DNA from 3 places in the Streptomyces sp. CA-106110 genome. Region 3 is predicted to be linked to each of the others. Evidence: riboswitches for the same ligand, from Rfam matches in the RefSeq annotation. Region 3 holds a riboswitch; each other region holds the start of a gene.
What was found. Region 3 has a riboswitch for cobalamin ahead of ACQEXA_RS48730 (CbtB domain-containing protein). Riboswitches for the same ligand answer to the same signal wherever they lie in the genome.
Positions count from the first base shown of each region.

Region 1: another riboswitch for cobalamin. It lies ahead of ACQEXA_RS21125 (ribonucleoside-diphosphate reductase subunit alpha); the one in region 3 lies ahead of ACQEXA_RS48730 (CbtB domain-containing protein).
Region 2: another riboswitch for cobalamin. It lies ahead of ACQEXA_RS41365 (cobalamin biosynthesis protein); the one in region 3 lies ahead of ACQEXA_RS48730 (CbtB domain-containing protein).

Region 1 covers NZ_JBNJNB010000001.1:4,586,368-4,595,641, forward strand. Annotated here, with positions in the region: gene ACQEXA_RS21085 (glycoside hydrolase family 3 protein) at 1-725, opposite strand, end outside; gene ACQEXA_RS21090 (carbohydrate ABC transporter permease) at 735-1,583, opposite strand; gene ACQEXA_RS21095 (carbohydrate ABC transporter permease) at 1,580-2,566, opposite strand; gene ACQEXA_RS21100 (extracellular solute-binding protein) at 2,731-4,017, opposite strand; gene ACQEXA_RS21105 (GntR family transcriptional regulator) at 4,441-5,205, shown strand; gene ACQEXA_RS21110 (DUF3311 domain-containing protein) at 5,567-5,833, shown strand; gene mctP (monocarboxylate uptake permease MctP) at 5,830-7,458, shown strand; gene ACQEXA_RS21120 (GNAT family N-acetyltransferase) at 7,532-8,038, shown strand; cobalamin riboswitch at 8,091-8,227, shown strand; gene ACQEXA_RS21125 (ribonucleoside-diphosphate reductase subunit alpha) at 8,350-9,274, shown strand, end outside.
Region 2 covers NZ_JBNJNB010000001.1:8,974,064-8,983,337, reverse strand. Annotated here, with positions in the region: gene ACQEXA_RS41390 (alpha/beta hydrolase family protein) at 1-928, opposite strand, end outside; gene ACQEXA_RS41385 (class II aldolase/adducin family protein) at 1,038-1,763, opposite strand; gene ACQEXA_RS41380 (anion permease) at 1,995-3,254, shown strand; gene ACQEXA_RS41375 (hypothetical protein) at 3,277-3,492, shown strand; gene ACQEXA_RS41370 (hypothetical protein) at 4,042-4,407, shown strand; cobalamin riboswitch at 4,967-5,104, shown strand; gene ACQEXA_RS41365 (cobalamin biosynthesis protein) at 5,206-6,162, shown strand; gene ACQEXA_RS41360 (cobyric acid synthase) at 6,159-7,667, shown strand; gene cobN (cobaltochelatase subunit CobN) at 7,664-9,274, shown strand, end outside.
Region 3 covers NZ_JBNJNB010000001.1:10,554,109-10,563,382, reverse strand. Annotated here, with positions in the region: gene ACQEXA_RS48775 (hypothetical protein) at 1-1,017, opposite strand, end outside; gene ACQEXA_RS48770 (DinB family protein) at 1,058-1,663, opposite strand; gene ACQEXA_RS48765 (HD domain-containing protein) at 2,074-2,712, shown strand; gene ACQEXA_RS48760 (hypothetical protein) at 2,955-3,260, opposite strand; gene ACQEXA_RS48755 (hypothetical protein) at 3,318-3,707, opposite strand; gene ACQEXA_RS48750 (DUF4440 domain-containing protein) at 3,842-4,207, opposite strand; partial or broken gene ACQEXA_RS48745 (DUF2083 domain-containing protein) at 4,524-4,946, shown strand; gene ACQEXA_RS48740 (histidine phosphatase family protein) at 4,969-5,619, shown strand; gene ACQEXA_RS48735 (CbtA family protein) at 6,133-6,885, opposite strand; gene ACQEXA_RS48730 (CbtB domain-containing protein) at 6,907-7,128, opposite strand; cobalamin riboswitch at 7,166-7,306, opposite strand; gene ACQEXA_RS48725 (enoyl-CoA hydratase/isomerase family protein) at 7,467-8,543, opposite strand; gene ACQEXA_RS48720 (hypothetical protein) at 8,843-9,274, opposite strand, start outside.

The DNA.
Region 1 (9,274 bases), 6.0 Mb from region 3:
ACGCTCCGGGACAACGTTGCCGGGTGGTCCGGGTCCAGTGCCGGTACCAGGATGTGAGCGCTCATCACCGCGCGGGTGCCGGCGGCGATCGCCGCGCGGAACGGCGCCAGTTCGCGCTCCTGGACCGTGGGCGCCTCCGCGTCGATCCGGGGCAGCGCGTGGTGGGAGTCGACCGCCGTGTCGCCGTGGCCGGGAAAGTGCTTGGTACAGGCCGCGACGCCGGCCGACTGGAGTCCGGTGACATATGCGGCGGTGTGCCGGGCCACCAGTGCGGTGTCGGCGCCGAAGGACCGGACGCCGATCACCGGGTTGGCGGGATTGGAGTTCACGTCGGCGGAGGGCGCCCAGTTGAGGTTGACCCCGCACTCCGCGAGCCGGCGGCCGAGTTCACGGGCCACCTCGCGGGTCAGTTCCACGTCGTCCACCGCGCCGAGGGCGTGGTTGCCCGGGAAGGAGGAACCCGTCCTGACCTCCAGGCGGGTGACATCGCCCCCCTCCTCGTCGATCGCGACGATGACGTCGTCGCGCTCGGCCCGCAACTGGGCGGTCAGGGCGGCAAGTTGTGCCGGTGAGGCGATGTTGCGGCCGAACAGGCCCACGGACGCCAGGCCCTCGCCGATACGGCGCAGCAGCCAGTCGGGGGCCGTGGTGCCGGTGAAGCCGGGCTGGAGGACCGTCAGCGCGTCTCGCGTCAGGGTGTCGGTACCGCTGGCGAATGTCGTCATCGGGTGGCGTTATCCCTTCACGGCGCCCGCGGTGAGGCCCGCGGCCATCTTGCGCTGGACGAGGAGGAAGAGAATGACGATCGGCACCGCCATCATCGTGGAGCCGGCCATCATCGGCGCGTACTCGGTGCCGTGCTTGGTGGTGAAGTTGCCGAGCCAGACAGTCGCGGTCTGGTTCTCCTGGCTCATCAGCATCAAGGCGTACAGGTACTCGTTCCACGCCTGGATGAAGCCGTAGACCGAGGTGGCGACCAGGCCGGGGGCCAGCAGCGGGAAGACCACGCGCAGGAAGGCTCCGGTGCGCGAACAGCCGTCCACCATCGCCGCCTCCTCCAGTTCGCGCGGGATGTTGACGACGAACCCGCGCAGCGTCCACACCGTGAACGGGAGGATGAAGGTGAGGTAGGTGATGATCAGCCCCGTCAGCTTGTCGTACTGGCCGAGGTCATTGAGGAGCAGGAAGACCGGGATGATCATGGACACCGCCGGGACCATCTGGACCGCCAGGATGCCCACGATCACGATCTTCCGGCCGCGGAAGGCGAAGCGGGAGATGGCGAGCGCGGCCAGCATGCCGACGACGATGCCGATGGCGACGACGGACAGCGACACGATCAGGCTGCGGCCGACCGGCCCCCAGAAGTCGGCGATGTCCAGCGCCCGGCGGAAGTTGGCCAGGGTGACACCCGTGGGCAGCAGGCTGGGATCCGGGTCGATGGCGTCCTTGGCCGGTTTGAAGGCCGTGTCGACCATCCAGTAGACGGGGAAGCCCGCGGTGACGAAGACGAGCAGACCGAGAAGGTTCCAGCCGAGCCGGGACGTCGGGCGGCGGCGCCCCCCGGTCGCGATGGCGCTCATTCGACCTCTCCGATCTTCAGCATCTGACGCATGTACACGGCGACCACACCGAGCAGCAGCAGCACGGTCAACAGGGCGATCGCCGATCCCTGCGCGTAGTCGTTGACCACGAACGCGCGGTCGTAGGAATAGGTCTGGAGCAACTGGAACTCCGGCTCCGGATGGCCGTTGCGCATCACGAAGACCTGCGGGAAGACGCCCATGTCCCAGATCACCGAGAGGGTCGTGAGCATCACGATGATCGGCTTGAGGATCGGCAGGGTGACATGGCGGAAGACGCCCCACCCGGTCGCACCGTCCAGACGGGCCGCTTCCTCCAGCTCCTTGGGCACCTGGGTCAGGCCGGCGGAGAGCGTGATGACGACGAACGGCACCGCGCCCCACACCACGAGGAGCATGATCACGGCAAGGCCCTGCGGCCCGCTCGCGAACCAGTTGTGCCCGATCAGCTCCACTCCGGGCAGCTTGCTCAGCAGCGCGTTGAGGATGCCGTAGTCCGAGTCGAAGAGCCACTTGAAAACCGTGGTGGCGACGATGATCGGCATGCCCCAGCTGGCCACCAGCACAATGTTGACCATCGTCTTCACCCAGCCGGAGACCCGCTGGAGCAGCAGCGCGATCAGCATGCCGAGGACCATGGTGAAGATCACCGAGCCGGCGGCGAACACGATCGTGCGCACCACCACCGCCCAGAACTCGCTGTCGCCGAGCACCTGGGAGAAGTTGGCGAAGCCCACCGACTCGGCGGGCTGGAAGCCCCACAGCTGCGACTGGCCGAACTTCTGGAAGGAGAGGGTCACCAGGCGGACCAGCGGATACCCCATCACCAGGGCGAGGATCAGCAGACAGGGGGCGAGCAGCGCCCAGGGGGTGGCGGTCCCGCGCGGCGTCCGCTGTCCGCGTGGTTTCGCCGGGATGCCCGGTGGCGGCGCCGGCCGCGGCGGCGGCACCTTGGCGTGGGTGGTCGTGTCTGCGGCACTCATCGCGCGCTCCTTGAGGGTCCCTCAGGTCGTACAAGGGCGAAGCCCCGCACGGTCGTACGAAGGCGGAACACCGCACGCCCGCACGGGGGATTCCGCCGTGCGGTCGTGCGAGAAGCAGGGCCCCGCCCCGCCTACCTCCGGGGTCACGGGGCCCTGCGCTCAGGTCACTTGGTGTTGATGACCTTGTCGATCGCGGCGTCCGCGTCCTTCGCGGCGGCCTCGACCGACTGCTTGCCGGTGCCGATGTTCTGCAGCATGGTCTGCAGGATCTGCGCCTTCTCGACCTGGCCCCAGCCCGGCGCCATCGGGACGAACCAGTTGGACTCGGCCGCGGTGGCCGGGACCGCCGTCGCCGGGTCGTTCTTCAGCGTGGCGAGGTCGGTCTTGTTGTTGGGCAGGTTGCCCTTGGCCATCAGGCCCTTCTGGCCCTCGGAGCCGGTGAACGCGTTGATCCACTCAGCGGCCACCGACTGAGCCTTGGACTTCACCGGGATCGCGAGATCCGAGCCGCCGAGGAACACCGGGATGTTCTTGCCGGACGGGCCGGGCATCACGAAGTTCTCGAGGTTGTCCTTCAGCTTGCCGGTCTTGTCGTTCTTCGGGTCGGCCGCGGTAGCGCCCTCCCAGGCGGCACCGAAGATCATGGCGGACTTGCCCTGGCCGTAGACGATGTAACGGTCGGACTCGTCCTTGGTCTTGTCGCCGTGCATGTACTTGTCGAGGATCGTCTTGAACTCGTTGAGGCCCTTGAGGGACTCCGGCGAGGAGAGGTTGGCCTTCCACTGGCCGCCCTCCTCCTTGGCGATCGAGCCGCCCGCGTCGTAGACGAAGGACATCGCCGCGTACCAGTCGCGCGTCGGCTGGTACCAGGCGTTGAACTTGGCGCCCTCCTTCTTCTGGATCTTGTCCAGGTCGGCGGTCAGCTCCTGGTACGTCGTCGGCGGCGTCTTGACGCCGACCGAGGCGGCGACGTCCTTGCGCCAGTTGGCGACCCGGCCGCCGGCGTAGTAGGGCACGCCGTACGTCTTGCCCTCGTAGGTCACCGAGGCCTTCAGGCCGTCCAGCCACTGGCCGGAGTTGTCGAACGTGGAGGGCTCGACGGGGGCGAAGGCGCCCTTGACCATGTAGCCGAGCATCTCGGTGTTGCCCATCTCGACCACGTCGGGGGCCTTGTCGGTGGCGAGGACCGCGTCGAGCTTGGTGTTCTTGTCCGGCCAGCCGTAGTACTCGTGCTTGATCTTGAGGCCGGGGTGCTTCTTGACCACCGCGTCGTCGGCGGCCTTCACCAGCGCGGGCCAGTTGTTCTGAGCGTCGACCGTGAGCCAGACGGTGAGCTCCTTGGCGTCCGCCCCCTTGTCCGAGCCTCCGGACTTGCTGTCACCGTCCCCGCACGCCGCGATGGAGACCATCATGCCCGCGATTCCGATCGCGGCTATCAGCTTGCGCTTCACGCCATCCTCCTCAGGGATGCCACCAACCCCCCTTGTCCCCGCGGCGACTGACGACGAGTACCGCTCGTGGGGCCGGGACCTGGACCAATGGTGTAGACCAGTGCGGGAAGCTTGGCCCAGACCAATAGGTGTGTCAAGGGAGTTCACGGCCCTCAAGGGCTCCGTTATGGGACCTACATATGCAACGACCTTTAAGTAGGAACCCAGCGAAATCGGGTAGACCACTTCCGCCCCACCCGACTGGACCACTTGGATTTGGTGGACTAGACCAGAGGGGGACCCAACGGTATACAGAGGGGATCCCCGGCCGCAGGACGGGGATCACGGAGCGTGCGGGGAATCCCCCGTCAGGCCGTGCCACGATGGTGAGCCGTGACCGGCAGCTGCCGGTCGCTTCGGCATCCGGAGCCGGGAAGGCAGAGCATGAGCGCCGACGTCAGCAGTGCGGAGAACGAGGGCGGGGCGACCGTCCGCACCGCGCGCGTGCCCAAGTACTACCGCTTGAAGAAGCATCTGCTCGACATGACGGAGACGCTGCCGCCCGGTACTCCCGTGCCCCCCGAGCGCACCCTGGCCGCGGAGTTCGACACCTCGCGCACGACCGTGCGCCAGGCCCTGCAGGAGCTGGTCGTCGAGGGGCGGCTCGAGCGCATCCAGGGCAAGGGCACGTTCGTCGCCAAGCCCAAGGTCTCGCAGGCGCTGCAACTCACCTCCTACACCGAGGACATGCGCGCCCAGGGCCTCGAACCGACCTCGCAGCTGCTGGACATCGGCTACATCACCGCCGACGACTCCCTCGCCGGGCTGCTCGACATCTCGGCCGGCGGCCGGGTGCTGCGCATCGAACGGCTGCGGCTGGCGAGCGGCGAACCGATGGCGATCGAGACCACGCATCTGTCCGCGAAGCGCTTCCCGGCGCTGCGCCGGTCACTGGTGAAGTACACCTCCCTCTACACCGCGCTCGCGGAGGTGTACGACGTCCACCTCGCCGAGGCCGAGGAGACCATCGAGACGTCGCTGGCGACGCCGCGCGAGGCCGGCCTGCTCGGCACCGACGTGGGCCTGCCGATGCTGATGCTCTCCCGCCACTCGCTGGACCGGGACGGAAACCCGGTGGAGTGGGTGCGGTCGGTCTACCGGGGAGACCGGTACAAGTTCGTCGCGCGGCTCAAGCGACCGCAGGAATAAGTCGCCCTGGGCCGTGCGCGCGGTGTGGCGCGACCGCTCCTCCTGCTCTACGGTCCTTGCGTCGTCGCATGGACGGGAGGCACCCCCGTGCGTACCGCGCCCGCTCGGTCCTTGGCCGCCCTCGCCGTCCGGACCCCCACCGCACTCGCCGCCGTCACCGGCTCGACGGTCCGGTCGTGTCCTCGCGGTCCGGACGCACGGCCCGCTCCGGCCCGTCCGGATCACCGCGGGGTGGCCTTCGCCGGGGCGGTGCGGAAACGGCGGGATACCGATATACGAACTAGGGCTTCCGCTTCCGTGACGCGTCACCTACATTGCCTGCGCATTACATCGGTGATCAGTGAGGGGACGGAGTCGCTAGATGTCCGATCAGTCTGATTCGACCAGAGCGCCGGTGGTGACGCCTCTACGCGTCGTCATCGCACTGTGTCTTGTAGCACCCTTCGTAGCGATGCTGTGGGTCGGCTCCTACGCCAAGACCGACCCGGCGTTCATCGGCATCCCGTTCTTCTACTGGTACCAGATGCTGTGGGTGCTGATCTCCACGGCGCTGACGATGACCGCCTACCAGCTGTGGCAGCGCGACCAGCGCGGCCGTGCCGACCGGAAGGGAGGTGCGGCGGAATGAAGGACGGCGTGAACGGCGTCGCACTCGGCGTCTTCATCTTCTTCTTCCTGGCCGTCACCGTCGTGGGCTTCCTGGCGGCGCGCTGGCGCAGGGCGGACAACGAGCACAGCCTCGACGAGTGGGGACTCGGCGGCCGGTCGTTCGGTACCTGGATCACCTGGTTCCTGCTCGGCGGCGACCTGTACACCGCCTACACCTTCGTCGCCGTCCCGGCGGCGATCTACGCGGCCGGCGCCGCGGGCTTCTTCGCGGTGCCGTACACGATCATCGTCTACCCGCTGATCTTCACCTTCCTGCCCCGGCTGTGGTCGGTGTCCCACCGGCACGGATACGTGACGACCTCGGACTTCGTCCGCGGCCGCTTCGGCTCGAAGGGCCTGTCGCTCGCGGTGGCGGTCACCGGCATCCTGGCGACGATGCCGTACATCGCGCTCCAGCTGGTCGGCATCCAGGCCGTGCTGGACGTGATGGGTGTGGGCGGCGGCGACAACACGAACTGGTTCGTGAAGGACCTGCCGCTGCTGATCGCCTTCGGCGTCCTGGCGGCGTACACCTACTCTTCGGGCCTCAGGGCGCCCGCCCTGATCGCGTTCGTGAAGGACACCCTGATATACATCGTCATCGCGGTGGCGATCATCTACATCCCGATCAAGCTGGGCGGCTTCGACGACATCTTCGCGAAGGCAGGCCATGCGTTCGCGCAGACGAACCCGGCGACGGGCAAGCCGCGCGGGGCGCTCGCGCCGCCGGAGGCGGGCCAGTGGACCTACGCGACGCTCGCGCTGGGCTCGGCGATGGCGCTGTTCATGTATCCGCACTCGATCACGGCGACGCTCTCCTCGCGCAGCCGTGAGGTGATCCGCCGCAACACCACGATCCTGCCGCTGTACTCGCTGATGCTGGGCCTGCTGGCGCTGCTCGGCTTCATGGCGATCGCGGCCGGGATCAAGGTGCAGAACGGGCAGCTGGCGATCCCGCAGCTGTTCGAGAACATGTTCCCGGACTGGTTCGCGGGCGTGGCGTTCGCGGCCATCGGCATCGGTGCGCTCGTCCCGGCGGCCATCATGTCCATCGCCGCCGCGAACCTGTTCACGCGCAACATCTACAAGGACTTCATCAAGCCGGACGCGACACCGAAGGAGGAGACCAGGGTCTCCAAGATCGTGTCGCTGCTGGTGAAGGTGGGCGCCCTGGTCTTCGTCCTGACCATGGACAAGACGGTGGCGATCAACTTCCAGCTGCTCGGCGGCATCTGGATCCTGCAGACCTTCCCGGCCATGGTCGGCGGTCTGTTCACGCGCTGGTTCCACCGCTGGGCGCTGCTCGCGGGCTGGGCGGTCGGCATGGTCTACGGCACGCTCGCGGCCTACGGCGTCGCCTCCCCGACCCAGAAGCACTTCGGCGGCTCCGCGAAGGAGATCCCGGGCTTCAGTGAGATCGGCTACATCGGTCTGACGGCCTTCGTGATGAACATCGTCGTCACGGTGGTCCTGACCTTCGTCCTGAAGGCCGTGAAGGCCCCGGCGGGCGTCGACGAGACGAAGCCGGACGACTACACGGCGGACGCCGGCGACCCCGGGGTGGAGGTGGAGCTGCCGCCGGCGACGGCCGGCGCATCCCACTAGGGACTGGTGCTCCACGGGCCGCCGGAGAAAATCCGGCGGCCCGTTGCCGTACCCGTCCGGCACACTCGGCCGCATGGACTTCGTGATCCGACAGGCGGCCCCCGACGAGTACGACACCCTCGGCGACATCACCGCCCAGGCCTATCTCCAGGACGGGCTCCTCGACTTCGGGGAGAGCGACGAGTACCTGGGCGAGCTGAGAGACGTCGGCAAGCGAGCCGCGGCCGCCGACGTGCTGGTCGCGGCCCGGGACGGCAGTGTGCTCGGCGGCGTGACCTTCGTCCCGTCCGGCGGCCTCATGGCCGACATCGCGGGTCCCGGCGAAGCCGAGATCCGCATGCTGGCGGTCGCGCACGACGCCCGCGGCCGGGGCGTCGGCGAGGCCCTGGTCCGCGCCTGCGTCGACCGCGCCCGGGACACGGAGGACTGCGTGCGCGTCGTCCTGTCGACCCAGCGCAGCATGCGCTCCGCCCACCGGATCTACGAACGGCTGGGCTTCGTCCGCACCCCCGGCCGCGACTGGAATCCCCTGCCGCAGCTGGACGACATCACTCTCCTCACCTACGAGTTGACACTGTGACATCGGTGCGGCACAACATCTGGGGGTAGCACCGAAACCCGGCACAAGATGTATGCTCATGCTCGCTGTCGCCGCAGGGGAATCCGGTGCGAATCCGGAACTGTCCCGCAACGGTGTACTTATGCGTGTTCGCGCCTGCGTGCACGTACGAGCGTCAGTCCGAGGACCTGCCGACAGTGCGCCCGGCCGTCCGGCCCGGGCGCCAGACGTCCGGGCCTCGTGGAATGGGCCGGTGGACGCGACGCCGTGCGCGCTCGTGAGCTGCCCCCTGCCCTCCTCAAGGCCCCGTGCCGAGCGAGGGAGAGCCACACGTGACCATCGCGCCAGCCGATCCGGCTTCAGTGATCCCGGTCCAGACCGACGGAACCGACGGTCCCGGGGCCACGCTGCTGCGGACCCTGACCGAGCTGACCGCCGACCTCCCCGACGCCGACCCCGGACGAGTCGCCGCCGCCGCGCTGCGGGGCCGGTCCGCGCAGGCCGACGACGCGGAGTTGCGCGAGCTGGCCACCGAAGCGGCCGCCGGCCTGATCTCGGAGGACCCCGCCTACTCGAAGCTGGCCGCCCGTCTGCTGACGATCGGCATCCGGGCCGAGGCCGCCTCGCAGGGCGTCACGTCCTTCACCCGGTCCGTCGCCGTCGGCCACCGGGAGGGCCTGATCGCCGACCGGACCGCCGCGTTCGTACGCCTGCACGCCGGCCGTCTCGACGCCCTCGTCGACCGGGCCGCCGACGACCGCTTCGGCTACTTCGGGCTGCGCACGCTGCACAGCCGCTACCTGCTGCGGCACCCGATCACCCGCAAGGTCATCGAGACACCTCAGCACTTCATGCTGCGGGTGGCCGCCGGGCTCGCGGAGGACGACACCGCGCGGGCGGTCGACGAAGTGGCGGCTCTCTACGGGCTCATGAGCCGCCTGGACTACCTGCCCTCCTCCCCCACGCTCTTCAACTCGGGCACGCGGCACCCGCAGATGTCGTCCTGCTACCTCCTCGACTCCCCGAAGGACGAGCTGGACTCCCTCTACGACCGCTACCACCAGGTCGCCCGCCTCTCCAAGCACGCCGGGGGCATCGGCCTTTCGTACTCCCGCATCCGTTCCCGCGGCTCCCTCATCCGCGGCACGAACGGGCACTCCAACGGCATCGTCCCGTTCCTGAAGACCCTCGACGCTTCGGTCGCCGCGGTGAACCAGGGCGGCCGCCGCAAGGGAGCAGCCGCCGTCTACCTGGAGA
Region 2 (9,274 bases), 1.6 Mb from region 3:
GCTGGTCCGGGTCGGCGGGCTGGAGGCGGTCGCCGTGCAGACCGGTGCGGCCCTGTGCGGCACGGACGGCCAGCGGCAGCAGCGCTCCGGGGGTGCGGCGGGCGGCGGCGAGTGCGCGCAGCGTGGCCTCCCAGCTGAGCACCGGCGAGTCCAGGATGAGCCCGGATATCCGCTCGCGCAGCGGGCACTGCGCTGCGGCGCGCAGCGCCATCGTGGCCCCGGTGGACCAGCCGTGCAGAACGACGCGCTCGGCGCCGGAGCGCACGGCGTAGCGGATGGCGGCGTCCACGTCGCGCCACTCGCTCTCGCCGAGGTGGTTCAGGCCGTCCGGCGGGCGGGGTGCGCCGAGATCCCCGCGATAGGTGATGTCGAGGACGGGAAAGTGGTGACGGTTGAGGAAGCCCATGACGTTCATGGGGTGTTCCCGGGTGGCGCCGAGCCCGTGCACGGTGATCACCCAGGTCTCGCGGACACCGGGCACGAACCAGGCGGGAAGGGTCCCGAGTTCGCCGGGCACGTCCACGTCGGCGTGGTCGAGGCCGAGTGCGGTGCCCGGGTCGCCGATGTGCAGGTTCGGGGTGAGCCACGCCTTGTCGCCGGGTTCGAGCGTGCCGTGGGTGACGCGTTCCAGGCGGCGTACGACGGTGTCGGCCGAGCGGGGCGCGGTGTCGATGACCGGCCCGACGACCGCGTGCGAGCCGTTGCCGGCGAGGCCGTAGGTGCCGGGGCGCTGGGAGGCCAGATCGCGGGTGAGCGCGATCCGCCCGGCCGCCAGAGAGTGCACGGTGAGACGGGGTTCCGTGGGCAGTGGCCGGCCCGGAGGCGCCTTGAGGGCGGCGTCGCTGGCCAGGCGGCCCGCGGCGACGCCGGCCGCGCCGGCTGCTATGGCTACCGTGACGGCTGCGGCCGCCGCTTTGACAGTACGCACCCTTCCAGTCTCCCGGTGGAGGCCGCCCCCGGCCAGCGGGCGACACCACCGCGTTCGCCGAGGGCGCGCCCGATGCGGCGACCGCGCGAAGAAGGTTCCGGCCGGGTTCCTACTGCCCGCGCTGGCCGTAGCCCCGCAGCCGCTCCCCCACCTCGGCCACCTGCTCCCGGGTGAGCAGTGCCGGCGACAGACCCGGCACCGACGAGGCCGTCAGCCACACACGGCACATCCACTCCAGCTGGGCCGTGCGGTCGTGGGCCTCGGTCAGGGACGACCCGTAGGCGATCGTGCCGTGGTTCTGCAGGAGGCACGCACTGCGTTGCGCGAGGGCGCGGAGCATGTTCTCGGCCAGCTCCGGGGTGCCGTAGGTCGCGTAGGGGGCGACCCGGACCGGACCACCGAGGGCTGCGGCCATGTAGTGGATCAGCGGCAGTTCCCGTACCAGGGTGGAGACGGCCGTCGCGTGCACGGCGTGCGTGTGGACGACGGCGCGTGCGTCGGTCGTGCGGTAGACCGCCAGATGCATCGGCAGCTCGCTCGTCGGCCGCAGCGAGCCGAGCACCTGCCCGCCGTCGAGGCCGACGCCGACCACGTCATCGGGCGTCAGCCGCTCGTACGGCACTCCCGTCGGTGTGACCAGGACGACGTCGCCGACCCGCACGGAGACATTGCCGGACGTGCCGACGACCAGGTCCTCGGCCACGGTCCGGACGGCGGTCGCGACGAGTTCCTCCCAGGCCCGGGCCACCTCGTCCGCAGTGCCGGGAGCGCCCTGCCCAGGTCGTCCCGCCGCGTCCTCCCGTGCGTCCCGCGCGTCGCGTCCTTGCTCAGCCATGGCGCGATCCTGCCAGGCGGAGAACCGGGCCGCCTGTGACCTCGCGCACCGGGGCGCGCGACGGGCCGCCGTCCCGTGAACTGCACGAGAGCCCGATGTACCGCGCGCCCGAGGTGAACCGAGCAACGACACATCGGGCGATACACCCCCAAGACTCCTTCAGTTCATCTTCCATTCACCTAGGTTGCCTACGGTTCACGCGCCACTGACCTCCCACAGAAGCCTGGGTAAATGGAACACATCACGCTCCTCATTGGAATCGTGATCGTCACCGCTCTCGTGTTCGACTTCACGAACGGTTTCCACGACACAGCCAACGCGATGGCGACGACCATCTCGACCGGCGCCCTGAGGCCCAAGACGGCGGTGGCGATGTCCGCCGTGCTGAACCTCGTCGGTGCCTTCCTCTCCGTCGAGGTCGCCAAGACGATCTCCAGCGGCATCATCAACGAGCAGGGCATACGCGTCGAAGTGATCTTCGCGGCCCTGGTGGGCGCCATCCTCTGGAACCTGCTGACCTGGCTGCTGGGCCTGCCCTCCAGTTCCTCCCACGCCCTCTTCGGAGGTCTGATCGGCGCCGCCGTCTCCTCGGCCGGCTGGTCCGCCGTGAACGGCTCGACGATCGTCACCAAGGTCCTGATCCCCGCGGTCGCGGCACCGATCGTGGCGGGCCTCGCCGCCCTGCTCGCCACGCGCCTGTCGTACGTCATCGGCAGCCGCGCCGACGGCAGGGCGACCGCGAAGGGCTACCGCGCCGGATCGATCGCCTCGGCGGGCCTGGTCTCCCTGGCACACGGCACGAACGACGCCCAGAAGACGATGGGCATCATCACCCTGGCGCTCGTCACCGGCGGCGTCATCGCCCCCGGATCGAACCCTCCCACCTGGGTCATCGTCTCGGCCGGCCTGGCCATCGCGCTCGGCACCTACCTCGGCGGCTGGCGCATCATCCGCACCCTGGGCAAGGGACTGACCGACCTGGCGCCGCAGCAGGGCTTCGCCGCCCAGACCAGCGCGGCGACCGCGATCCTCGCCTCCTCGCACCTCGGCTTCTCCCTCTCCACCACCCAGGTCTGCTCCGGTGCCGTCATGGGTGCGGGCCTCGGCCGCAAGGGCGGCGTGGTCCGCTGGTCCACCGCGACCCGGATGTTCGTCGCCTGGTGTCTGACGCTCCCGGCCGCAGGACTCGTCGGCGCGGGTGCCGAGCTCCTCACCAAGCAGGGCACGTGGGGCACCGTCCTCACCGGTGTGCTGCTGGTCGCGGGCGCCGGCGTCATCTGGACCCTGTCCCGCCGCAAGCCGGTCACGATCGACAACGTCAACGACGTCGAGACGGAGCCCGCGGGCGTCGTCACCACGGCGATCGCCGCGGTGATCCCGCCGCCGGCCGGCCCGGTCGCCACGGCCGACGCAGGCACCGGCCTGACGGCCACCATCCCGGCCCAGAACTCCGACTCCGCGGCGGAGTCGACCCGCACCGCATCGGTATAAGACGGCATAAGGAAGCACCCTCATGAACATCGACTGGGCGGCTCTCGGCACCGTCTTCGGCGTCAGCCTCGTGGTCACCGTGGCCCTCGTGGGGCTGTTCACCCTCGGCGTGGTGAGCCTCACGAAGAAGGAATCGGCCCGGGGCGGCGCTGCCGCCGTGGCAGCCACCGGCGCGTACGCCTGCTTCGCCGCGTGTGTGGCCGCGGTGGGATACGGGATCTATCTGATCGTCTCCTGACTCCGCGCGACTCATCGGCCCTTCGGCCACCGGCGACGAGCCCTCGCAGTGATCGTCACTGCGAGGGCTCGAACTCGGTTGCGGACATACGCCGGTTCGCCACGTTCCGGGCCGCATCGCGACCACGCCGAAAAGACAGGCGCCGGACAGCGAGCGGTCTGGTCGCACACACCCAACTCACCTAATCTGATCGGGAGTTGGTGCCCGACTCAGGCCACCCGACCGGCCGCGGACGACATGTGGCAGAGAGCGGCACGGCAGGGGGCACGCGCCGGCCGCGGCAACACCTCGAGGCGATGTCCCGGCTTCCCGGAGCGACCCCGCGCCTACTGCCGTACACGGCCGGCGCGCACCGCGGCACGGGCCCGCGTCGCATCGGGGTGCAGAGCAGGCTGCCGCTGGGCCGGCACCGTGAGATGGCGCTTCACCCTGAGTCGCGATGACAACCGAAGCCCGGGAGGGGACGGCCCGGGCGGACAACGGGGAGGGAGACCGATGGGGGTCCTCGGGTTCCTTGAGTGGTACAGGCGGCTACGCGCGCTCCGCCTCGTGGCGGAGCCCGTCGAGGAGGCGGAGAACTCCGGGGGCGGGCAGCGGATGCGGTCGCCGGCGACCCGTCTGCTGCTGGGCACGGCCTACGGCAGCGTGCTGCTGTTCGGCATCGCCGTGTCGGCACGGGTGGCGGCCGGCCTCGGGTGGGGCACCCCGACACCCCTGGCCACGACGGTGCTGGGAACCCTCGGTGCGACGGCCGTCACCGCTCTTGCGGCAAGCGCGGGCCGTACCCTGCGCGGCCGCTCGGCAGTGCCCCGGCCCTCGGACGCCGACGGATCCGCCCCGGAGGTCAACGGGTCTGCGAGCCACGGGGACGAACCGCCGCCGCGGCCCGGTCGAGAACGCGGAGACGCTCCGTGACCGGGGTGATCCCCCACCACAGGCCTGCGCCGGCCGCCGCGACGATCGTCACCGCCACCCAGACCGGCGCCCGTGCCACGGATCCCGGCACAAGCAGTGCGGCGAGCGCGCCGGCGGCCACCGCGAACACCCCTGTGGTCATGGAGAAAAGCGCCAGCGGGACCGCCGCCGACAGGGTGGTCCGCGGAGCGCGGGGGCCTTCCGCGCGCGGCGGTTTTTCCTCGGCTCTGTCCCCCATGCGAGCCCCTCCCGTCCTCTGGACGGACCTTCAGAAACCGTCCGTTGCCGGGTCCTCGAATCCAGTCAGCAAACCACACCCCGTCATACGCCGAAAGGCGAGCACCGGGCCGGTGCGCCGTTTCGAGTCACGCGCCGGCGAGTGCGCCCCCTCGGCGGGGTCCTCCACACGGTCGTTGCTCCCGTCCGCCGCGTAGCCGCTCCCCTCTTGCGTCACAGGCGTAGGCGCCGCGCGGACAGCACCGAACCGAGCGGCTGACGGCATGTCAGCCGTGTGGGGCTCGGCACACCGCTGCTCCGCAGGTCAAGAGCCAGTTGACGGGCGTTCCGGGGCCGTGGTGGACTGCCGGGGCCAATACGGCGGCAAGAGAGGAAGCCGGTGCGAATCCGGCGCGGTCCCGCCACTGTCACCGGGGAACAACCCCCGGGAGCCAGGAACTCTCACCGCCGATCTCGTCGAACCAGGGCGTGGACACCCTGAGTGAGGACATATCGCCATGCGCGGCTGCCGTTTCAGGCTCGACAACCGGCCCCTGCCCGACCCCACGGCCGGCTGAACCGATGGGTGCCGATCGCGTCTTCGCGTACGGCGCCGCCGCCGGCCTCCTCGGTGACCACCTGATCGGCGATCCACGCCGCGGGCATCCGGTCGCCGCGTTCGGGCGGGCCGCGGGTGCCGTGGAGCGGTTGCTGTGGCGGGACCACCGCGGGTGGGGCGCCCTGCACACCGCTGTCTGCGTCGGCGGTGCGGTCTCCCTCGCCGCGCTCACCGCCTCCGCCGTCCGGCCCTCGCGCGCCGCCTCCGTCGCCCTGACCGCCGCGGCCACCTGGGCCGTCGTCGGGGGGACTTCGCTCGCCCGGGAGGCCCGGAGCGTCGGGCGTGCCCTGGAGGCGGGGGACGTGGAGGGCGCCCGCACTCGGCTGCCCCACCTGTGTGGGCGTGACCCGCAGGCGCTCGACCCCGACGGGATCGCGCGTGCCGTGGTCGAGTCCGTCGCCGAGAACACCTCGGACGCCGTGGTGGGCGCGCTGGTGTGGGGGGCCGTGGGCGGGGTGCCGGGGCTCGTGGGCTTCCGGGCCGTCAACACCCTCGACGCCATGGTCGGCCACAAATCGCCCCGTTACCGGCGCTACGGGTGGGCCTCGGCGCGCCTCGACGACCTCGTGGGGTGGCCCGGGGCACGCCTGACCGCCGCCCTCGCGGCCGCCTCGGGTCCCCGACCGCGGGCAGCCGTGCACGCCTGGCGCACGGACGCCGCCCAGCACCCGAGCCCCAACGCCGGGCCCGTTGAGGCCTCGTTCGCGGGGGCGCTCGGGGTGCGGCTGGGCGGGACCCTCTCGTACGGGGGACGCGTCGAGCACCGGCCGGTGCTGAACGGCGCGGGGCGCACGGTCCAGGTCGGCGACATCGAACGCGCCGTACGGCTCTCCCGGCGCGTGACCGTGCTCGCGCTCGGCGCCACTGTCGCCGGGCGGTTGCTCACCCGGACGATTCTCACGAAGGGACGTACGTCATGAACGGCGGTCTCCTCGTCGCCGGCACCACCTCCGACGCCGGCAAGAGCGTCGTCACCGCGGGGATCTGCCGCTGGCTGGCCCGGCAGGGCGTCAAGGTCGCGCCCTTCAAGGCACAGAACATGTCGCTCAACTCCTTCGTCACGCGCGAGGGCGCGGAGATCGGACGGGCGCAGGCGATGCAGGCGCAGGCGTGCCGCATCGAACCGAACGCGCTGATGAACCCGGTCCTGCTCAAGCCCGGGGGCGAGCAGAGCAGTCAGGTGGTGCTGCTGGGGAAGCCGGTCGGCGAGCTCAGCGCCCGCGGGTACCACGGCGGCCGGCAGCAGCGGCTCCTCGGCACCGTCCTCGACTGTCTCGCCCAGTTGCGGGGCACGTATGACGCGGTGATCTGTGAGGGAGCGGGCAGTCCGGCCGAGATCAATCTGCGGCGGACCGACATCGTGAACATGGGGATCGCGCGGGGCGCGCGGCTGCCCGTTCTGGTCGTGGGCGACATCGACCGCGGCGGTGTCTTCGCCTCCTTCTTCGGCACCGTGGCCCTGCTCTCGCGTGAGGACCAGCAACTGGTCGCCGGCTTCATGGTGAACAAGTTCCGGGGCGACGTCTCCCTGCTGGAGCCGGGCCTGGACATGCTGCACGGGCTCACCGGGCGGCGCACCTACGGCGTGCTGCCCTACCGGCACGGGCTCGGCATCGACGAGGAGGACGGCCTGCGGGTGTCGTTGCGCGGCACCGTCCGCGAGTCCACGGTCGCCCCGCCGCACGGCGAGGACGTGCTGCGGGTCGCCGTCTGCGCGATCCCGCTCATGTCCAACTTCACCGACGTGGACGCGCTGGCCGCCGAACCGGGCGTCGTCGTGCGGTTCGTGGACCGGCCGGAGGAACTGGCGGACGCGGACCTGGCGGTGGTCCCGGGCACGCGCGGGACCGTACGGGCACTGGAGTGGCTGCGCGAGCGGGGCCTCGCCGACGCGCTGGTCCGCAGGGCCGCCGAACGGCGCCCGATCCTGGGCATCTGCGGCGGCTTCCAGATCCTCGGCGAGCACATCGAGGACGACGTCGAGAGCCGCCTGGGGCAGGTGGACGGGCTCGGGGTGCTGCCCGTGCGGGTGCGGTTCGCCCGCGAGAAGACCCTGACCCGGCCGGCCGGCGAGGCGCTCGGTGAGCGCGTGGAGGGCTACGAGATCCACCACGGCGTCGCCGACGTGACGGGCGGTGAGCCCTTCCTTGACGGCTGCCGGGTCGGCCAGAACTGGGGCACTCACTGGCACGGCTCCCTGGAGTCGGACGGTTTCCGGCGGGCGTTCCTGCGCGAGGTGGCGGCCGCCGCGGGCCGCCGGTTCGTACCGGCCGCCGACACGTCGTTCGCCGCGCTGCGCGAGGAGCAGCTCGACCGGCTCGGCGACCTGATCGAACAGCACGCGGACACGGACGCGCTGTGGCGGCTCATCGAGTCGGGCGCGCCGCAAGGACTGCCTTTCATTCCACCGGGAGCGCCCGCATGAGCACAGTGTTGTTGTTGTCGACCGCCGACACCGATCTGCTGGCGGCCCGTGCCTCCGGCGCGCCCTACCGGATCGGCAACCCGGCCCGGGTGGATGTCACGGAGGAGCTTCCGGGTCTGATCGAGGGCGCGGACCTCGCCGTCGTACGGCTGCTGGGCGGCAAGCGCGGCTGGGAGGACGGGCTCGCCACGCTCAGGGCCTCGGGCATCCCGACCGTGCTGCTCGGCGGAGAGGCCGTGCCGGACGCGGAGTTGATGGCCGAGTCGTCCGTGCCCGCCGGCGTGGTCGCCGAGGCCCTGACGTACCTGGTCGAGGGCGGCCCCGCCAACCTCACGGAGCTGGCCCGCTTCCTGTCCGACACCGTGCTGCTGACCGGTGAGGGTTTCACCGAGCCGCAGAAGATGCCCGAATACGGCGTCCACGGGGAGCGCGTGTACGCCGAGGGCCGCCCCACGGTGGGCGTGCTCTTCTACCGCGCCCATGAACTCAGCGGGAACACCGCCTTCGTGGACACCCTGTGCGACGCGATCGAGGAGCGTGGCGCCAACGCCCTCCCGGTGTACTGCGGTTCGCTGCGCGGCGCCGACCCGGGGCTGTACGACCTGCTGTCGAAGGCGGACGCGCTCGTGGCCACCGTGCTCGCCGCGGGCGGTACGCACGCCTCTCAGGCGTCGGCGGGCGGCGACGAGGAGGCCTGGGACATCGGGGCACTGGCCGACCTGGACGTTCCCGTGCTGCAGGGCCTGTGCCTGACCTCCTCGCGCGCCGCGTGGGACGCGTCCGACGCCGCCCTCTCCCCCATGGACGCGGCGATGCAGGTGGCGATCCCGGAGTTCGACGGCCGCCTCGTCACGGTCCCCTTCTCCTTCAAGGAGAACGGTCCGGACGATGTGCCGGTGTATGCCGCCGACCCGGAGCGCGCCGCGCGCGTCGCCGGAATCGCCGTACGGCACGCCCGGCTGAAGCACAAGCCGAACGCCGAGAAGAAACTCGCGCTCGTCTTCACCGCCTACCCGACCAAGCACTCGCGGGTCGGCAACGCGGTCGGCCTGGACACGCCCGCGTCGGCCGTACGCGTCCTGGACGCGCTCCGGGACGCCGGATACGGCCTCACCGAGTACCCGGCGGGTGGCGACGAGCTGATCCACCGGCTCATCGAAGCCGGCGGACACGACGTGGAATGGCTGACCGAGGACCAGCTGGCCGCCGCCCCCGCTCGGGTGCCGCTCGCCGACTACCGGGCGTGGTTCGACCGGCTCGACCCCGGCTTGCGGAAGGCGATGCTCCAGGCGTGGGGCGAGCCGCCGGGTTCGCTGTACGTCGACGGCGACGACATCGTCCTCGCCTCCCTCCGGTTCGGGAACGTCACGGTGATGATCCAGCCGCCGCGCGGCTTCGGCGAGAACCCGATCGCGATCTACCACGACCCCGACATGCCGCCGTCGCACCACTACATGGCGGCGTACAGGTGGCTGGAGAACTCGTTCGGCGCCGACGCGATCATCCACATGGGCAAGCACGGCACCATGGAGTGGCTGCCGGGCAAGGGCCTGGGCCTGTCGCGCGGGTGCGCGCCGGACGCCGTCCTCGGCGAGCTGCCGCTGATC
Region 3 (9,274 bases):
GGGGCAGAACCGATCCAGGGTCTCGTCCTGGCCCAGCTCGCTCAGCAGCGCGAACCAGTGTGCTCGGGCCGTGTTCCACGCTTGAGCGGACTGGTTCCACGTGGACGCGTCGTCGCCGCGGCGCACGATCATCGTGTCGCGTTCCAGCGGATGCCGGCTCCAGGCGTCCTCCAATAGGTTCGCGACCTGACGCAGGAAGCCGTTCCATCGAATGAGCAACTGTGTGATGTCCTCGTCGGACACATGGGCCAGTACTTCGGGCGTGGGACGCACATGCGCGACCGCGTACCAGCAAGTCCGCTCGGGGATGTCCCGAAGGCGTTGGAACAAGGCTTCGGCGACCTCGTCGTATACCTGACGCTGCCTGCCGTTGGTGAAGATGCTGCGCATGTGACCGCGCGCCGTGAAGTACGCAATGAAGGCCGCCGTGTCCAGGTCCATGGCGAACAGCTCGTACGGGAGGACGTGGGCGAGCGCACCCTTGCCGGTCATGGTCACTTCACGGCGGCGCTGCTCGTGGATGAGCCGGGCCAGCTTGGCCTCCATCCGGCGCAGCAGCCGGAAACGCTTGTTGTACTGCCGTTTGGAGATCTCACCGAAGCCCGCCGCTGTGCGCTCGGCCCGGTTGAGGCGATCCATACCGAAGTCGTTCTGCCCGTACGAGCGGCCGATCTCCTCACCAACTCGCCGGATCACCGCCTCGATCTGGACTGGATCATCACCGGCGCCGGCCGGGAGTTCCGGCACGCTCGTGAACAGGCTTGCCGCTCGGGCGAGCTGGCGCTGTGCGCCGACCGGACGGGCGAACTCCTCGAGCATGGAGGTGTATCCGTGCCATAGGTTGCGAAGCGAGTTCTCAGCGGCCTTGGCGAGCGCCGCCTCGGTGGCTGTATCGAGGTCAGCGCCCTGGACAGCGTAGAGATCCTGGATGAGCCGGGCCACATCCTCCGGACGCTTGCGCTGGGTGAGCGACGCGTGCAGATCACGGAGAAGTTGTTCAACCATGTGCGACGGCATGGGCTTTACCTTGTCATCGCCGCGAACACGTCTCCACTGATTATTTGTCCACGGCGGGCTTGCGCGCTGCCTCCTCGGCCACGCGCTCGAGCCGGCTGCGGTAGTTCTGCCACCCCGTCGAGTCGCCCGGTCCCATGCTGGTGTTGCCCTCGTTCATCCCGACAGCACCGTCGATGAGTTCACGGACGATGTCGGCGTGCCCGGCGTGCCGTTGTGTATCAGCGATCACGCGCACCGCGGCATGATGCAACGTCACTTCGTCCCTGTCCTTGGGCCACCAAGGCACCCTGCCCATCGTTTCCAGCCCAAGTGCGTCGATCGTCGCGTCCGCGTGCGCCCAGGCACGGCGGTACAGCTCCACGATCTGCTCGCGTGACTCGTCGGCGGTGGCCCACATGTCCGCGTTGGGCTCAGCACCGTCTTCGAGCCAGGGCAACGGCTCGCCGGACGGCCGTCCGAAGGTGTCGCCGAGATAGCCCAGCTCCACGCCGGCCACGTGCTTGACCAACCCGAGGAGGTTGGTGCCGGTCGGCGTCAGGGGGCGGCGGATGTCGTACTCCGAGAGACCTTCGAGCTTCCACAGCAGGGCATCACGGGCGGACTGCAGGTAGAAGTGAAGGTCGGCTTTGGGATCCGGTGCGGTCATGAGCCCAGTCTCGCGCCTGAACGATCTCTGTCCACGCCTTTTGCGAGACGGGAACGAGCGATGCCTCGCTCTGGACGCCGTCGTCAGAGCCTCTCGACGGGCGGTTCGCGTCGGACTGTCCGACTGCGGATGTCCGGCGACATCGCCGAGGAGCAGAAGCGCTCCGCGAAGCGTGGACGCAACGGCAGCCGCAACGTGGAAGCGCTCGTCATGATGCGCTGCGCCTTCCAGGAGAACTCCGTCATCTGACCCACCGGTGCCCTTCGCCCACCGTGCTGAGACCGGTCAGGCCTTCCGCATGTCCGAATCCGTGGGTTTTACGGCCGACTGCACACATGACCGGGATCGCGGAATGGGGAGACCCTGGATACATACATCGCCACCGATCACAGAACCGATTGGAGTCCCTCATGAGCGAGATCATCGCTGGCGTCACGATTCCCGACACTCCCGTTGTCACCGATGCAACCGCCCTGATCAGGGAGACGACCACTCCTCTGATTTTCAACCACTCGCGGCGGGTGTTCATCTTCGGCAGCCTCCAGGCCCGCAAGCTGGGTCTGAAGCCCGATCCGGAACTGCTGTACGTCGCTGCGCTGTTCCATGACACGGGCCTGGTGCCGCCCTACCGCAGCGATGACCAGCGGTTCGAACTCGACGGCGCCGACCAGGCCCGTGCGTTCCTGCTGAAGCACGGCTACTCCGCCTCGGACGCCGATCTGGCATGGACCGCCATCGCCCTGCACACCACTCCTGAGGTCCCGTGGAAGATGGCACCGGAGATTGCGGCGACCACCGCGGGCGTCGAGACGGATGTCCTCGGAATGCGCCTGGACAATCTCAGCGAGGCGGACATCGCCGAAGTGACGAAGGCTCACCCCCGCCCCGATTTCAAGAACCAAATCCTCCAGGCGTTCACGGACGGTTTCAAGGATCGTCCGGACACCACCTTCGGCACTGTCAACGCCGATGTACTGGAGCATTTCGTTCCCGGTTACCGGCACATCGACTTCGTCGAGGTGATTCAGAACTCGGCGTGGCCGGAGTAATTACAAGATGACTCGGGGCACCCGCCTGGTGCCCCCAAGACCGCCGGGCACGGGAAGCGCTCATGGCTGTCCCGTGACTGCCGGCCCCGAGCCCTTCTCGTCCTGGACGTCGATGTGCCCGCCGCGAGCGTTGTCAGTGGGCGAGGGCACACTGACGGCATGAGCACCGCTTCTTGGGCGCGTAGTCGCCGGTCCGACCTGCATGAGGTGCCAGCCCGCTGAATCGACGGGCGAGCCCGGCTTCAGCGGACCCAGCGGCCGGGCAGGTCCTTGCGCACGATTTCAAGATCGGCAGCCGTACGCCCACGCGCGTGGATCCAGGACCGGTCCTGGATCCCGTCTCGGCGCACCAGCCGACCGGGCGCTGAGTACCAGCGCACGGGCGAGTCGTCCTCGCTGGCCCACATGGGATGGTCAGGCAGGTCCACTCGGGCGTAGCGCTCGTGAAGGCTCGGCAGCAGCGCGTCCGGCAACTCGCAGGCGTCGTAATGACTGTCCGAGCCGAAGAGCGACTCGCTCAGCACGAGCTCCACCCATGCCAAGGACATCCGATCGAGAAAGGGGATCCAGCCCCCGTGTGATTCCACCACTACGGGTGGGTCGTCCTACTCGATCTCTGTCAGGGGGATCCCCCAGTAGGCGCAGTCCTGGTTCTCACGCCGGAAGACCAGGATGCCGTTCAAGGCGTCATCAACGTAGAGACCGGTCGGCCGGACCAGTGGGTCCTGCTGTCGGGTGAGGTCGTCCCGACGGCCGAAGAGGGTGTAGCCCTCCCGCAAGGCAGCCGGCAGTTCAAAGCCCAGATCAGCTTCTGCGGCCGCCAACTCCTCTTCAGCGCAACCGTCTTCCCGTTGCAGTGGGCGGCCCGCCCAGGCGTCGGCGAACCACTGCACGAAGTCCAGGGCTTGGGACTGAGTCTGCACTCCGCCCACCAGCACCACTGACACGTCAGGACCATCCGGCATGGCCAGGACGCTACCGCCTTCCTCGCCCACGCATGGAGCCACCACCAGCCCGACTTCATCGTCGCCTCCGTGTCTCGACTTGACCCGTCGACGACAAGAGATGTCTCGGGCTGTGGGGCAATGGTGCGGCCTCGGTCGGCCCGGGGCCGCGGAACTGTCTCGCCTCAGCTGGTCAAAGTCCCCTGGTGGAAGTACATGCGCCAGCCCGTTGCCGTCAGCCGCCACAAGGAGCTTCGCCAGGCCCGACGCCCTTGGTTGTCGGCGAGGTACGTCAGATGCACGATGCCGGGAGCAAGGACGACCCCGGTCATCTCACTGACCTTCACCGGAGACTCCGGGGACACCGTTCCGGCGCTCGTGACCGCCAGGATGGACTCCACGTCCCACCGGCGTCCCGACGCTCCGAACTCGGTGAACTCCGGATCCAAGAGCTCCAGCACAAGCGCGGGAGAAGCACGCACCTCAGGATCGAGCAGCCGCATTTCTGCCTCTATGGCTGCTTCCACCGCCCGCTCGCTCTCGTCGGTCATGCCGGAACCCTACGAGCCCTTCTCGCCGGCGTACAACGAAGATCACCCGTCGCGAGCCACGGCACCCGGGGCGCTGTAAAAAAGACTCGCGGGTCGAGTGACCGCACCGACCACACGTCCATCGCCGTAGGGAGAGTCACCCGATGGGCCCGTGTGGAGGGGCGGTGATCAGCTGAGAGCGAGCGGACCGCACCATCCGTCGTCGGGATGTCGGCCGCGCCACCAGGGAGAAGTTCCAGGGCGGGCGAGAGGAGATTTGAGCTTCACGGATGAATACGACCTCATCGCTCTCCGTGGCGACGCGGCATCCAGAGGTGCGCGGCAGTCGGCCACCGACTTCCGCTTCTCCCGTATGGGCGGCACATGTCCGCTGTGGACGGTGTACGAGGCCTTCTCCGCACCGGGCCGGATCTTGACGCAGGTGGCGGAGATGCCGGACGGGAAAAGGTACTTCTGGGTCGCGCGGACCCTCACCCGCGGCGGATACGGCCACCACGCCCCGCGCGCCGAGTTCGCCGTGGCCCTCGGGTGCGAGCTGCGGCACGCCCACCGGCTCGTCTACGCCGAGGGAATCGCCCTGGACGACCCCCGGGCGGCGACGCCCATCGGCCTGGGCTGCCGGATCTGCGAGCGCCGCGACTGTGCACAGCGGGCCCGTCCGCCGGCCGGCGGACGGCTGGCCATCGACCCTGACCGGCGTACATACGTTCCGTACCCTGTGGAGACCCGCACCCCATGACAAGCGCAGGAGGAACAGGCACGTGACCAGCCGCGTCACCTTCGTCTCGCCCGCGACGAGCCCATCGCTGCGGCACGCCCGCTTCTATGACGGCGATTCGATCGACGACATCGGGGCGGCCCGCGCCCGTTCGGTGGCCGGGTCGCTGCCCTCGCCCGTCCGTGTGCTGACCTCCCCGAGCGTGCGCTGCCGGGAGACGGCGTCGTCGCTCGGCCTCGACGGCGTGGAGACGGCGGAGCTGGGGGCCCTGGATGTGGGCCGCTGGCGAGGCCGCACTCTTGAGGAGGTGGCGGCCGCCGAACCGGAGGGAGTGGGCCACTGGCTCGCCGACGCCGACTGGGCAGGACACGGCGGAGAATCGGTGCGGGACGTGTGCGAGCGGGTCGGGCGCTGGCTGGACACCGCGCAGGACACGGACGGTCGTACCGTTGCCGTCGTCGAGCCGGAGGTCGTACGGGCCGCGGTCGTCCATGTTCTGGGCCTGCCCCCGGCTTCCTTCTGGCGGCTGGACGTGCCGCCGTTGACGGCCACGGAGCTCAGCGGGCGGGCCGGCCGGTGGAACCTGCGGCTCGGACAGCCTCTGGGAGCGTCGGGCACCACAGCTGACACGGTGTCTGGCCCGGCTTCGGACATCGCCTCTGTCGCCGCGTCGGGCACTGCTTCGGTGCGCTGAGGCGGGGCGGACGCCGTGGTTCGGAAGGCCGCGGTCCGGTGGCGGCGCAGCAGCGCCGCTATCGCGCAGCGCAGGCAGTCGGTTCCCTCGTCCCACTCCGCGGCTCGGCCCGCGGGACAGGGCGCCGGGCACTCCGGCGGCACCCCACCGTCCTGCTCGTGGCAGTCCATCGGGTCCTGGACCAGCGTTTCCAGTTCCCGCAGGAGCTGTTCGGTCCGCTTCGCCTGCTGGGCGAGCACACGCACCCGGGCGCTCTGGCCGCCGATCTGCCGTCGGCTGGCGATCAGTTGCTCGTACTCCTCGACGGTGAGGGCGACCGCCTCATGGCCCCCGAGGGTGATGCGGCGCGGCTGAGGGTGTCTGGCCACTCGGTTCATCCGCTCCACGGCTTGGCGGTGCCTGCCTCATCGGTCGGTGTTCTGTGCCCTGCCCGTGATCCGATCGCGTCGGTGCCCGGGAAACGCGAGAGGGCCCCCGGATGGTTCCGAAGGGCCCTCTCGTGTCCCAAGACCGTCAGTGCGAGGCGGGAACCGTCCGCCCGGACGGGGCTGTCGCGGGCTTGGGATTCAGCTGCCGCTCGGCCAACTCGCCGAAGAGCAGGCCGAATCCGCCCCAGAGGACAGCCTGGATGGCGAGGGCCGAGAGACGGAACCGCCACAGCAGGGTGGCGGGGAAGTCCTTCGGTACCTCGTTGATGGCCGGCAGGAACTCGTAGGCCAACCCGATCACCACGGCGAAGCCGGCCACGGCCACCACGGTCGCCCACCAGGTGCCCAGACGGGGTGCCAGTCGCTTGCCCAGGATGGTGGCAGCGACCGCGAGGAGGATGCTGAGCACCATCATCAGGAAGTACAGGGTGGTCCGCTTGCCGATGGTGTCGGGGTTGCCCACCGACGGCGGATTGGCCGGGTACTTCAGGAACGGCACGACGTACACGGCGAGCAGCGCGCAGCCCGACAGCAGCAGCGCGGTCGCCCGCGGGCTGAAGCGGCCGATCCGGCCGAGCGCGAAGCAGTACGCGAGCGCGGCGATACCGCCGAAGGCGACCCCGTAGACCAGGACGCCGGTGGCGAGACCGGCGGTGGACTGCAGCGAGCGGGAGACGACTTCCATCTCGTGCTCGTGGGAGTGGGCCTCCTCGAAGCTGATCGCCTTGTCGACGTTCGGCTCACCGAGCAGATAGGCGGCGACCAGGGCGAGCACACCGGCGGCCAGGCCGGCGAGCATGCCTCGTACCAGGAGGTTTCTTACTGTTGCGGAGTTCATGAGCGTGCGGCGTCCCTCGCGTCAGTGGCAGGGGAAGCCGAGCAGGTGGCGGGCGTCGTGCACCCACTCGTGGACGTCCGTGCCGTTGAACACGGAGGTGGCGCCCTGCTCGGCGCCGACGAAGTAGAGCAGGACCAGCATCAGGATGCCGAAGAAGACCGCCCAGGGAGCTATCGCCTTCAGCGGCAGCGTGGCGGGAACGACGGGGGTGGTGGCTGTCGGCTGGGCGACGGTCTGCGCCATGGCAGAACCTCCTCTGGGAGTTCGCGTCCCATCTCGGTGGTGCACTGGACGACAGCCACGGGTCTGACTCACGAAACGCCTCACGAGGCGTCTCGCATACAGTGGCGCGACCGTGCCGGATTCCCACCGGCTTCCGTCTCGCCGTCGTCGATATCGGACCGACCGTACCGCGTGACGGGTACCCGGCCAAGACCGCGCCACCTGGCGTGATCTTCCTCTCGCGGCGGGTGGCCGGTCCGTCGGATGTCAGCGGTGGCGGCCGCTCGGGCGGGCCGAGCGGCCGATCTCGTCGCAGGGAACGCCTCTGTGTCGGGGTCCGAGGAACGCGATGGTTCGCTTCACCAGGCCTCCTTCGGAACTGAGTTGGGTCCGGCAAGTCCCAACTCGTGCTCGCCGAGAGGGGTGAAGAAGCGCTCGACGTCGGCGTCCGTGACCTCGCCGAGGGTCGCCGGCGACCAGCGCGGGTTGCGGTCCTTGTCGATGATCTGGGCGCGGATGCCCTCCACCAGGTCGGGAGAGTTCAGGGCCGCGCAGGAGACGCGGTACTCCTGGTCGAGGACGGGCTCCAGCGCGCCGAGCCGCCGAGCACGGCGGATGGCGGCCAGGGTGACCTTCAGGGCGGTCGGTGACTTGGTGAGCAGCGTCTCCGCCGTGTCCTTCGCGGCCGGGTCGCCGTGGGCGAACAGCCGCTGCACGATCTCCTCGACCCGGTCGGCGGCGTAGCAGGCGTCGATCCACTCACGGCGTCCTGCCAACTCCCCTGGGGGCGACGGCTGCACATGCCGGGCGACCGCCTGCTCCACGGGCATCTCGGCGAGATCGGCGACGAAGTGCCGGAGAGCGGCGGACGGCATGTAGTGGTCGGCGAGCCCGCACAGCAGGGCGTCGGCGGCACCGATCTGCGCGCCGGTCAGTGCGAGGTGCGTGCCCAGTTCGCCAGGGGCGAGGGCGAGCAGGTAGGTGCCGCCGATGTCGGGGGCGAAGCCGATACCGGTCTCGGGCATGGCGACCCTCGACCGCTCGGTGACGACCCGGACGCTGCCGTGCGCGGAGATGCCGACACCGCCACCCATGACGATGCCGTCCATGACGGCGACGTATGACTTGGGGTAGCGGGCGATACGGGCGTTGAGGTGGTACTCGTCGCGCCAGAAGGCGGCCGTGGCGGTGCCGTCACCGTCGCGGGCGTCGCCGTGGACGGCGCGGATGTCGCCGCCCGCGCACAGGCCGCGCTCCCCCGCCCCCGTGATGACCACGGTCTCGACGGCCGGGTCGTCTTTCCAGGCCTTCAAAGCCTCGTCGATGCGCCGCACCATCGCGTGGGACAGCGCGTTGAGGGCCTTCGGCCTGTTGAGAGTGATGTGGGCGGCCCGCCCTGCGGTGTGGAGGAGGACGGGTTCCTCGGCGCCGGTCATCCGAAGTCCTCCGTCAGGCCACGGGCCACGGTCACGCGCATGATCTTGTCGGTTCCTTCTGGCGCTGCCCTCGGGAATGCACTGGCGCCGCGAGTCTAGGCGCCCGGCCTGGGCCGATGGGCGCGGGGCCTACCTGCGCGGCGTGTGTGACGAAGCATCGTCGTCTGCCTGTGATCGCAGAGAAGAGGCAGGTCGGAACTTGGTTGTTCCCGTCGGCGTGCGAGTAGTGAGCGCGACTGTCTGTGACTCGACGGCTGAAGGTCGGCGCATCTGCCCGAGGACGAGCGTGGCCGGCGCGCTCACCCGCCCAGCCGGGTCAGATCGCCGGCCTGGGCGGCGGGAGCTCGGCTACGACGCCTGGCGCAGCGAACGCCCGTCGGGAGCCGGGCGGTCCAGGATCGCGGCACTGAGGTAGCCGAGTGCGAGGACGATCGCGGCGGTCCGTACCGCGTGAGCGATCTGCCAGCGGTCACGTCGTGTGCCCAGTCCGCAGGGGGAGCCTGGACGTTCCAGCCCAGTTCCTCCACGTTGATGGGACCGTTGACCGCGAGCGTGACCAGCAGGGCCAGCAGGGCCAGCAGGAGCAGCCCGAGGGCGATGGCCGCCGGCCGCAGGATGGGGCTCTGCGCCTTGCGCGCGTAGATGACAAGTACGGCCACGGCGACAAGGGTCGGTACGGTGATGGCCCCGATGTACCAGGTGAAGAAGGTGAACTCCACCTGGCGTACGCG